Regions from separate parts of the Microbacterium sufflavum genome, predicted to be linked through region 2. Evidence: predicted binding sites of a transcription regulator. Region 2 holds the regulator's gene; the other holds the start of a gene.
What was found. The regulator LexA, encoded in region 2, represses DNA repair genes until DNA is damaged. The targets are predictions, from matches to a motif close to TCGAACANNTGTTCGA.
Positions count from the first base shown of each region.

Region 1: a site for LexA is predicted at 2,136-2,151, ahead of KZC56_RS16820 (HNH endonuclease signature motif containing protein). Genes of this name have one in related genera too.

Region 1 is NZ_JAHWXK010000003.1:141,760-146,606, forward strand. Features, by position in the region: gene KZC56_RS16810 (ABC-F family ATP-binding cassette domain-containing protein) at 1-1,292, opposite strand, end outside; gene KZC56_RS16815 (alpha/beta fold hydrolase) at 1,338-2,078, opposite strand; gene KZC56_RS16820 (HNH endonuclease signature motif containing protein) at 2,181-3,488, shown strand; gene KZC56_RS16825 (MFS transporter) at 3,842-4,847, shown strand, end outside.
Region 2 is NZ_JAHWXK010000003.1:34,930-39,776, reverse strand. Features, by position in the region: gene metE (5-methyltetrahydropteroyltriglutamate--homocysteine S-methyltransferase) at 1-834, shown strand, start outside; gene lexA (transcriptional repressor LexA) at 890-1,582, opposite strand; gene KZC56_RS16300 (LysM peptidoglycan-binding domain-containing protein) at 1,871-2,239, shown strand; gene KZC56_RS16295 (histidinol-phosphate transaminase) at 2,274-3,368, shown strand; gene hisB (imidazoleglycerol-phosphate dehydratase HisB) at 3,365-3,982, shown strand; gene hisH (imidazole glycerol phosphate synthase subunit HisH) at 3,979-4,614, shown strand; gene KZC56_RS16280 (MinD/ParA family ATP-binding protein) at 4,663-4,847, opposite strand, start outside.

The DNA.
Region 1 (4,847 bases), 110 kb from region 2:
AGCAGCAGCTGCAACCGGCGCTGCTGGCCGCCCGAGAGGTCTTTGACCGGTGTCGACAGCTGCGCCGACGAGAACCCGAGCCGCTCCAGCAGCTGACCGGGCGTGAGGTCTTGCGCCTTCGACCCGGCGCCGAGCGTGTAGGAGGTGCGCAACCCGGAGATCACCACGCGCACCGGGTCGTTCCAGTGCGGCGTGAGCTCGTCGAGGCGCTGCGTGAGGGTGCGCACCTGCACGGTCTTGCCGCGCTTGACCCGGCCCTCTGTCGGCTCGACGGCACCGGAGATCAGCCCGAGCAGCGTGGACTTCCCCGCCCCGTTCACCCCGAGGATGCCGGTGCGCTCCCCCGGTGCGATGCGCCACTCCACGTCCTTCAGCACCGTCTTCACGCCGCCGTCCTCGGTCGGGTAGGTCACGCCGACGTCGAGCAGGTCGACCACGTCCTTCCCGAGCCGCGACACCGCGAGCGACTGCAGCGACACCTTGTCGCGGATCTCCGGCACGTCCGCGATCAGCTCGTTGGCCGCGTCGATGCGGAACTTCGGCTTGCTGGTGCGCGCGGGGGCGCCACGGCGCAGCCACGCGAGCTCCTTGCGGGCGAGGTTCTGCCGCTTCGCCTCGGTCGCCGCGGCCATGCGGTCACGCTCGACCCGCTGCAGGATGTACGCCGCGTAGCCGCCCTCGAACGGCTCGACGATGCGGTCGTGCACCTCCCACGTCTCGGTGCAGATCTCGTCGAGGAACCAGCGGTCGTGCGTGACGACCAGCAGCGCCCCGGCGTTCGGGGACCAGCGCTTCTTCAGGTGACCGGCGAGCCAGGTGATGGCCTCGACGTCGAGGTGGTTGGTGGGCTCGTCGAGCGCGATCACGTCCCAGTCGCCGGTCAGGAGCTTGGCGAGCGACACACGCCGCCGCTGGCCGCCGCTGAGCGATCCGATCCGCGCGTCCCACGGGAGCTCTCGCAGCAGCCCGTCGATCACATCGCGCACCCGGGCGTCGCCCGCCCACTCGTGCTCCGGCACGTCGCCGACCACGGCCGCGCCGATCGTGAGGTCGTCCGGGAGCGTATCCGCCTGGGTCAGCACACCGATGCGGGTGCCGCCGCGCACGGTCACCCGGCCGGAGTCCGGCTCCTTGGTGCCGGCGAGCATGCCGAGGAGGCTGGACTTGCCGTCGCCGTTGCGGCCGACGATCCCGATGCGGTCCCCCTCCTCGATGCCGAGGGTGACGGAGTCGAAGACGACGCGGGTCGGGTATTCGAGGTGCAGGGCTTCGGCCCCGAGAAGATGTGCCATGTCCTCTCCAGGGTAGTCGCGGATCGCGGGCCGCCCGCCCTGTCGTCAGCGGGAGCCGAAGAGCTCCGGCAGCGCCGCGGTGAACACGTCGAAGTGGCTGTACCAGACGGTGTGCGCCGCGCCAGGGATGCTCCGCACGCGGACGCCCTCGTGCTCGAACCGGCGCGCGTCCTCGTCGGTGACCCACGCGCTGGGGTCGGCGCGGACGACGATCGAGCCCGGTGCGGCGCTCCAGTGCCCATCGGAGCCGCACGACACGGACGCGGCCGTCGCGGCATCGAACCGCTCGGCCGCGCGGGCCTCCGCCTCGGCATCGGCGACCGAATAGAACGGACGCGCGCGGCGCAGCTCGGTCGGCGACAGGCGTGCACGCCGGTCGTGTTCGTACTGCGACACCAGCGCCGCGCGATCCTGACCGCCCTGCAGGGTCAGCGCCGCGTCGACGTAGACGGCGAGCGCCGGTTCGAGTCGCGGGGCGGCCGCGGCGAGGACCGTGGCACCGAAGGAGTGTCCCATCGCGGCGATCAGGGGCGGGCCGGGGGTGGCGGACGGGGGCTCGAGGAGGCGCACCAGGGTCTCGACGACCGCGTCGGCCGCGCTCTCGATCGTGAGCTGCGGATCGCGCGGCGAGAGTCCGTGACCGGGGAGATCGAGCGCGAGTACGCGGAAACCGCGCTCCGTCAGCGCGGGCACGACGCGGTGCCAGCTCTCGGCGGAGCCCATCATGCCGTGGAGGAGCACGACCGTGTGCTCGCCCGAACCGGCTTCGACGACGTTGAGAAGCATCGCGTCAGTAAACCACGACCGTTACCTTTCCGTGACCTGACTTTCGTCCACACTCGTTCGATCCTTTGTTCGAATGTCGGTGGTCAGTGATGGAGTGAGGTCATGACCGCGCTGCTCGACGCCACCGACTCCCAGCGGGCGATGCTCGCCGAGCTGGTCGCGGGCCTGGTCGCGGCGGAGCAGACGCTGAGCAGCATGCAGGCCGCCCGCGACGGCTTGCTGGCCCTGGCCGGGCGCCTCGCGGTCGACATCGCCCGGCAGGGGCGCCACCCCGACCACGGCGACCTGGCGATCCGCACGGTCGCCGCCGAGATCGGCGCGGCCCAGCGCGCGAGCGATCGCGCGGTCGAACGGCGCATGTCCGAGGCGTCCTGGCTGGTCGAGCGCTTCCCCGCGGTGTGGGAGGCGCAGGGCCGCGGGCTGATCAGCGCGGCGCACGCGCGCGCGATCCTCGACGCGGGCGCGCATCTCCACGACGCTTCCGAGCGGTCGGCCTTCGCCGACGACGCCGTAGCCCTCGCGCAGACCACCTCGCCCAACCGGCTGCGGCCGCTCGTGCGACGCCTCGCCGAACGCTTCCAGGAGCGCACGGTCACCGAACGGCACCGCGACGCCCGCGAGCAGCGGCGGGTCTGGGTGAAAGACGCAGGCGACGGGATGGCCGACCTGGGCATGCACGGACCGGCGGCACTCGTCCACGGCATGTTCGACCGGCTGTCGCAGATGGCTCACGCCGTACAGCAGGAGAACGCGCGCGCGGAGCGGGGCGCGACCGAGCCCTCCCCTGCCACACCCGACACCCGCACGGTCGACCAGCTGCGAGCCGACCTGCTCTCCGATCTGGTGCTGACTGGCACCCCGGCCGGCCACGACACGGCGGACGGTCTGCTGGGCGAGCTGCGGGCGCGCGTGGAGGTGACGGTGCCTGTGCTGACCCTTCTTCGTGACGATCACCCCACGGCGGTGGGCGCTCCGGCTGAGCTCGACGGTCAGACGCCGATCGATGCGGAGACCGCCCGACATCTGACCGGCGGCGCCGCGGGGTGGGACCGGGTGCTGACGCATCCGATCAGCGGCGCGACGCTCGCGGTCGACCGCTACCGGCCGAGCGAGGAGCTCCGCCGGCACCTGCGAGCGCGCGACCAGCGCTGTCGTTTCCCCGGATGCGGCCTCGCGGCGCGGAAGAGCGACCTCGACCACAGCCACGATGCGGCCCGCGGCGGGAAGACCGAGCACCGGAACCTGGCGACCCTCTGCCGCAGACACCACACCCTCAAGCACCACTCCCCGTGGCAGGTGCGACAGCGGCCGGGCGGCCTTCTGGAGTGGACGAGTCCGACCGGACGGAGCTACCTCGACCGCCCGCCGCCTCGGCCATCGGTGGTGTTCGCGGAGGCGGCACCGTTCTGAGTCGCGATGCTGCGAGCGCATTGATGATGCCGGCGGGTGCGGCGAGCGGTGGGTGCAGCGAGTGCGGCAGGTGCGGCGAGCGGTGGGTGCAGCGAGTGCGGCAGGTGCGGCGAGCGGTGGGTGCAGCGAGTGCGGCGAGCGCGGCAGGTACGGCGAGCGCGCCTCCCCCTAGAGTGGAAGCATGTCGAGCCCCGAATCAGACAGGTCGGGGGCTGCCGGTCGCACCGCCAGCCCCGACACTCGCTGACTCGTCGCATCCGCCCCCGGGCGGGCGCTCCCCCGTCGCACCCGTCGCACCGGGCTGGCCGTGGTGACCAGAAGACCTCTTCTGCTCTCTCACCTCGGAGTCCTCGATGCCTCTTGCCCTCTACTCCCTCGCCCTGACGGTGTTCGTCATGGGCACGTCCGAATTCATGCTCGCCGGGCTCCTCCCCGCGATCGCCGACGACCTCGCCATCCCCGTCGGATCAGCGGGATTGCTCACCTCCGCCTTCGCGATCGGAATGGTCGTGGGCGCCCCGGTGATGGCGGCCTTCGCGCGCGGATGGCCGCCTCGCCTCACCCTGCTCCTGTGCCTGCTCGCGTTCGGCGCGTGCCACGTGCTCGGCGCCCTCACCACGTCGTTCGAGGTCCTGCTCCTCACGCGGGTGGTGAGCGCGATCGCCAACGCCGGCTTCCTCGCCGTCGCCCTGCGCACCGCGACGTCGCTGGTGCCGCCCGGCCAGACCGGGCGCGCGGTCTCGGTGCTCCTGGCCGGCACCACCGTCGCCACGGTCGCGGGCGTTCCCGCGGGCACCGTGCTGGGCGCGGCCTGGGGGTGGCGCGCCACCTTCTGGGCGGTCGCGCTGCTCTGCGTGCCCGCCCTCCTCGGGATCGTCCGCGGCGTCCCTGCGCGCGTGATCGCTCCATACCGGCCAGAGTCCACATCCATACCCACACCAGCGCCCACACCCACACCCACACCCGCGCCCGCGCCCGCGGCCACGCCCACACCCACACCCACACCCACACCAGCGCCCACACCCACGCCCGCGCCCGCGGCCGCGCCGACCCTGCGTGCCGAGCTGCGCGTCTTCGGCACCCGACCGGTCGCCATCGCTCTGGCGCTCGCGGCGCTGATCAACGGCGGCACGTTCGCCGCCTTCACGTTCCTCGCGCCGATCGTGACTGAGACCGCGCACCTGGCCGAGGGATGGGTGGCGATCACCCTGGTGCTCTTCGGCGTCGGGTCGTTCGTCGGTGTGACCGTCGCTGGGCGACTCTCCGACCGGCACCCCGGGCTGGTGGTCGGCATCGGCGGACCGCTGCTGCTCGCCGGCTGGACGGCGTTCGCGCTCCTCGCGATCCACCCCGCGGCTC
Region 2 (4,847 bases):
CACGGGGAGCCGGAGCGCAACGACATGGTGCAGTACTTCGCCGAGAACCTCGACGGCTTCGCGGTCACGGAGCACGGGTGGGTGCAGTCGTACGGCTCGCGCGCCACACGCCCGTCGATCCTGTGGGGCGACGTCTCCCGGCCGGCACCGATCACGGTCGACTGGTCCGGATACGCGCAGTCGCTCACCGCGAAGCACCTCAAGGGCATGCTCACGGGGCCGGTGACGATCCTCGCGTGGTCGTTCGTGCGCGACGACCAGCCGCTGGGGGAGACCGCGAACCAGGTCGCGCTGGCGCTGCGCGAGGAGATCGCCGACCTCGAGGCTGCGGGCATCGCCGTGATCCAGGTCGACGAGCCGGCCCTGCGCGAGCTGCTGCCGCTGAAGAAGGCCGATCAGCCGTCCTACCTGGACTGGTCGGTGGCGTCGTTCCGTCTGGCGACCGGTGGGGCAGCACCGGGCACGCAGGTGCACACGCACCTCTGCTACTCGGAGTTCGGTGTCGTGATCGACGCGATCCGCGCGCTGGACGCCGACGTCACGTCCATCGAGGCCGCCCGCAGCCGGATGGAGGTCGTCGCGGACATCGCCGAGGCCGGGTTCGACCACGGCATCGGCCCCGGCGTCTACGACATCCACTCCCCGCGGGTTCCCGCGGTGGAGGAGGTGGAGTCCCTGCTGCGTCGCGCCGTGGAGGAGATCCCCACGCGGCAGCTCTGGGTCAACCCGGACTGCGGCCTCAAGACCCGCGGCTACGAGGAGACCACCGCGTCGCTGCGGAACATCGTCGAGGCCACGCGCCGCGTGCGCGCCGAGGTGGGCGCCTCGGTCTGATCATGTGACGAAGGCCCTCTCCGAGCGATCGGGGAGGGCCTTCGTCGTGTCCGGGTCAGACGGCTCGCAGCACCGCGACGACCTTGCCGAGCACCACGGCCTCGTCGCCGAGGATGGGCTCGAAGGCGGTGTTCCGCGGCAGCAGCCACGTGTGTCCATCGCGGCGACGGAGCACCTTGACGGTGGCCTCGCCATCGAGCATCGCCGCGACGATCTCGCCGTTCTCGGCGTCGTGCTGCGAGCGGACGACGACCCAGTCGCCGTCGCAGATGGCGGCGTCGATCATCGACTCGCCGGAGACCTTGAGCATGAACAGGTCGCCCTTGCCGACGAGCTGCCGGGGGAGCGGGAAGATCTCCTCGACCTGCTGGTCCGCGGTGATGGGCACGCCGGCGGCGATGCGGCCGACGAGGGGCACGAGCGCGGCGTCGCCGACGGGAGTCGTGACATCGGCCGGGTTCTCGGCGCCGGAGCCGGTGCCGGGCAGGTCGATCAGCACCTCCATGGCGCGCGTCTTGCCCGGGTCTCGACGCAGGTAGCCGCTCAGCTCCAGCTGGCCGAGCTGGTGCGTGACGCTGGAGAGCGACTTGAGCCCGACGGCGTCGCCGATCTCGCGCATGCTCGGCGGGTAGCCGTTCTGGGCGATGGCGGCCTGGATGACCTCCAGGATCGCCATCTGCTTGGGGCTGAGGCTCTTGCGACGGCGGGTCCGCGGCGCCTCCGACTCCGGGGCTGTGGTCTCGCTCATGATGCTCCTTCAGTGCGTGAGATCCGACGTCGCTCTTCGAATGTCGGTGGCCCGTGGTGGGGTGTCCTTGTCGAAACCGTATCCGAGAATCGCGCCGATCTGGAAGATCTGTTCGAGCGTGTCGGACGATTCGTGGACAGGGTTTCGAAGACAGCTTGACAGATGTTCGAACTCGAAGATATCTTCGGAACGTAGCTTCGCATTCACGGCTCCCGGCCGAGTCGCGGATGCGAACGCTACGCCAACCTCCCCGGGCCCTCGCGGCGCCGGGACAGTGAAGGAGCAGACATGAGCACCATCAGCCTCAGCACCGCGACCGCGATCTCCGCCACGGCCCGTCCGGCCACGCGGCTCCGGCTCACGGCTCGCGGTCGCGGTGTGCTGCTCGCGGTCGCGTCCGTCCCGCTCGCCGTCGGCATCGCCTTCGCGGCGATCAGCGGCGGCAGCGCCATCGCCTCCGGTGCCGACAAGCCCGTGGCCGCCGTCGAGACCATCACGGTCATGCCCGGTGACACCCTCTGGTCGATCGCCGGCTCGATCGCTCCCGAGGCCGACCCGCGCGACGTGATCGGCGACATCAGCCGCATGAACCTGCTCCGCGGCGGAGAGATCCAGATCGGTCAGGAGCTCGCGATCCCGGCGCAGTACGCGGAGTGACGCATGGCCGTCGGTGCCGCCTCGTCCTCTTAACATGGATAGGGTGACCCTCTCCCTCAACGATCTCCCGCTGCGCGACGATCTGCGCGGACTCACTCCGTACGGCGCACCGCAGGCACCGCTCCCGATCGCCCTCAACGTCAACGAGAACACGCATCCCGTTCCTGACGAGGTCGCCAGCGACATCCTCGACGACATCGCCGTGGCGATCCGCGACGTCAACCGCTATCCCGACCGGGAGTTCACCACGCTGCGGGAGGCGTTCGCGGACTACCTCGGTCACGGGCTCACGGCCGAGCAGATCTGGGCGGGCAACGGCTCGAACGAGGTGCTGCAGCACATCCTGCAGGCGTTCGGCGGACCGGGGCGGACGGCGTTCGGCTTCGCTCCGACCTACTCGATGTATCCGCTGATCGCGCAGGGCACGGGTGCGTCGTGGGTCGCCGGCACCCGGCACCCCGACTACTCGATCACCCCGGAGGAAGCCGCGGAACAGGTGCGCGCCGCCGACCCCGACGTGGTGATCTTGTGCTCGCCCAACAACCCCACCGGTACGCCGCTCGGGCTCGACGTCGTCGCGGCGGTCTACGAGGCCGCGCGCGGCGTCGTGATCGTCGACGAGGCATATCAGGAGTTCGCACCGCATGACGCGCCGTCCGCGCTCACGCTCCTCGACGGCCGTCCGCGGCTCGCTGTGTCGCGCACCATGAGCAAGGCCTTCGCGTTCGCCGGAGCGCGCGTCGGCTACCTGGCCGCAGACCCCGCGTTCATCGACGCGCTCCGCCTCGTGCGGCTGCCGTATCACCTGAGCGCGCTCACGCAGGCCGCGGCGGTGGCGGCGCTGCGCAACGCCGACGTGATGCTCGGCATGGTCGAGGAGATCGTCGAGCAGCGCGACCGCATCACAGCGACGCTGGAGGCACTGGGGTACACGCCCCACGAGTCCTGGTCGAACTTCGTGCTGTTCGGTGGCGTGGCCGACCCGCAGGCCACGTGGCGGCAGTTGTACGACCGCGGCGTGCTCGTGCGCGACGTCGGCATCCCCGGCCACCTCCGCGTCAGCGCGGGCACCGAGGCCGAGACGACCGCGTTCCTGGACGCCCTGGCCTCGATAGGATCGGCATCATGACCACCCCCGCGAACCCCGCCCGCACCGCGCGTCGTGTGCGCAGCACGTCGGAGTCGACCGTCGAGCTGGAGCTGAACCTCGACGGCACCGGGGTGAGCCGCATCGACACCTCGGTGCCGTTCTTCGACCACATGCTGACGGCGTTCGCGAAGCACTCGCTGACCGATCTCACCGTCCGCGCCTCCGGCGACACGCACATCGACGCTCACCACACCGTGGAAGACGTCTCGATCGTGCTGGGTCAGGCCATCCTGGAAGCCCTGGGCGACAAGGCGGGCATCTCGCGCTACGGCGATGCGCTCGTGCCGCTCGACGAGGCGCTGGCGCAGGCCGTGGTCGATATCTCCGGTCGTCCGTACCTCGTGCACGAGGGCGAGCCCGTCGGTTTCGAGCAGCACCTCATCGGCGGGCACTTCACGGGCTCGCTCGTGCGCCACTCCTTCGAGGCCATCGCGTTCAACGCCGCGCTGACGGTGCACGTGCGCGTGCTCGGCGGCCGTGACCCGCACCACATCGCCGAGGCGGAGTACAAGGCCTTCGCGCGCGCGTTCCGTCAGGCGAAGGCGCTCGACCCGCTCGTCGACGGCATCCCGTCCACCAAGGGGGCCCTGTGAGCGCGGCACCCCGCGTCGCGGTCTTCGACTACGAGTCCGGCAACGTGCACTCCGCGGTCAAGGCGCTCGTGGCTGCGGGCGCCGACGCGGTGCTCACGCGCGACCGCAGTGAGGCGCTCGAGGCCGACGGCCTCGTCGTGCCGGGGGTCGGGGCGTTCCAGGCCGTGCGTGATGCGCTGCACGCGCACGGGGGCGACGAGATCATCGGGCGGCGTCTCGCGGGCGGTCGCCCCGTGCTGGGCATCTGCGTCGGCATGCAGGTGCTGTTCGAGCACGGGGTCGAGCGCGGCCACGACACCGCGGGCCTGGGGGAGTGGCCGGGCGCGGTCACCGAGCTCAACGCTCCCGTGCTGCCGCACATGGGCTGGAACACGGTCGACCCCGGCGAGGACACGGTGCTGTTCCGCGGCATCGAGGAGGAGCGGTTCTACTTCGTGCACTCCTACGCGGCGCAGTCGTGGGAGCTCGACGTGATCCCGCCGTTCCCCCAGCCGGTGCTGACCTGGGCCACCTACGGCGATCCCTTCCTGGCGGCCGTGGAGAACGGACCGCTGTCGGCGACGCAGTTCCACCCGGAGAAGTCGGGCGAGGCGGGCATCCAGCTGCTGCGCAACTGGGTCACCAGCCTCTGAGCCCGTGAGCCGGGGGCTGTCGCACGCGGCCGGTCCGGCCGTTCGGCGTCAGAGCCCTCTGGCGACGGCCGCCGCCGCCGACAGCCACGCTCGCTGCGTCCGTCCGGCGAGGGCGGTGTAGCGCAGCGGGCCGTCGACCATCTCCCGATCGAACGGGATCGCATGCACCTCTCGGCAGAGCGAGCGGTACCCGTCGGACACCGCGCCGATCTCGGTCGGTGTCGCGTGGGGAT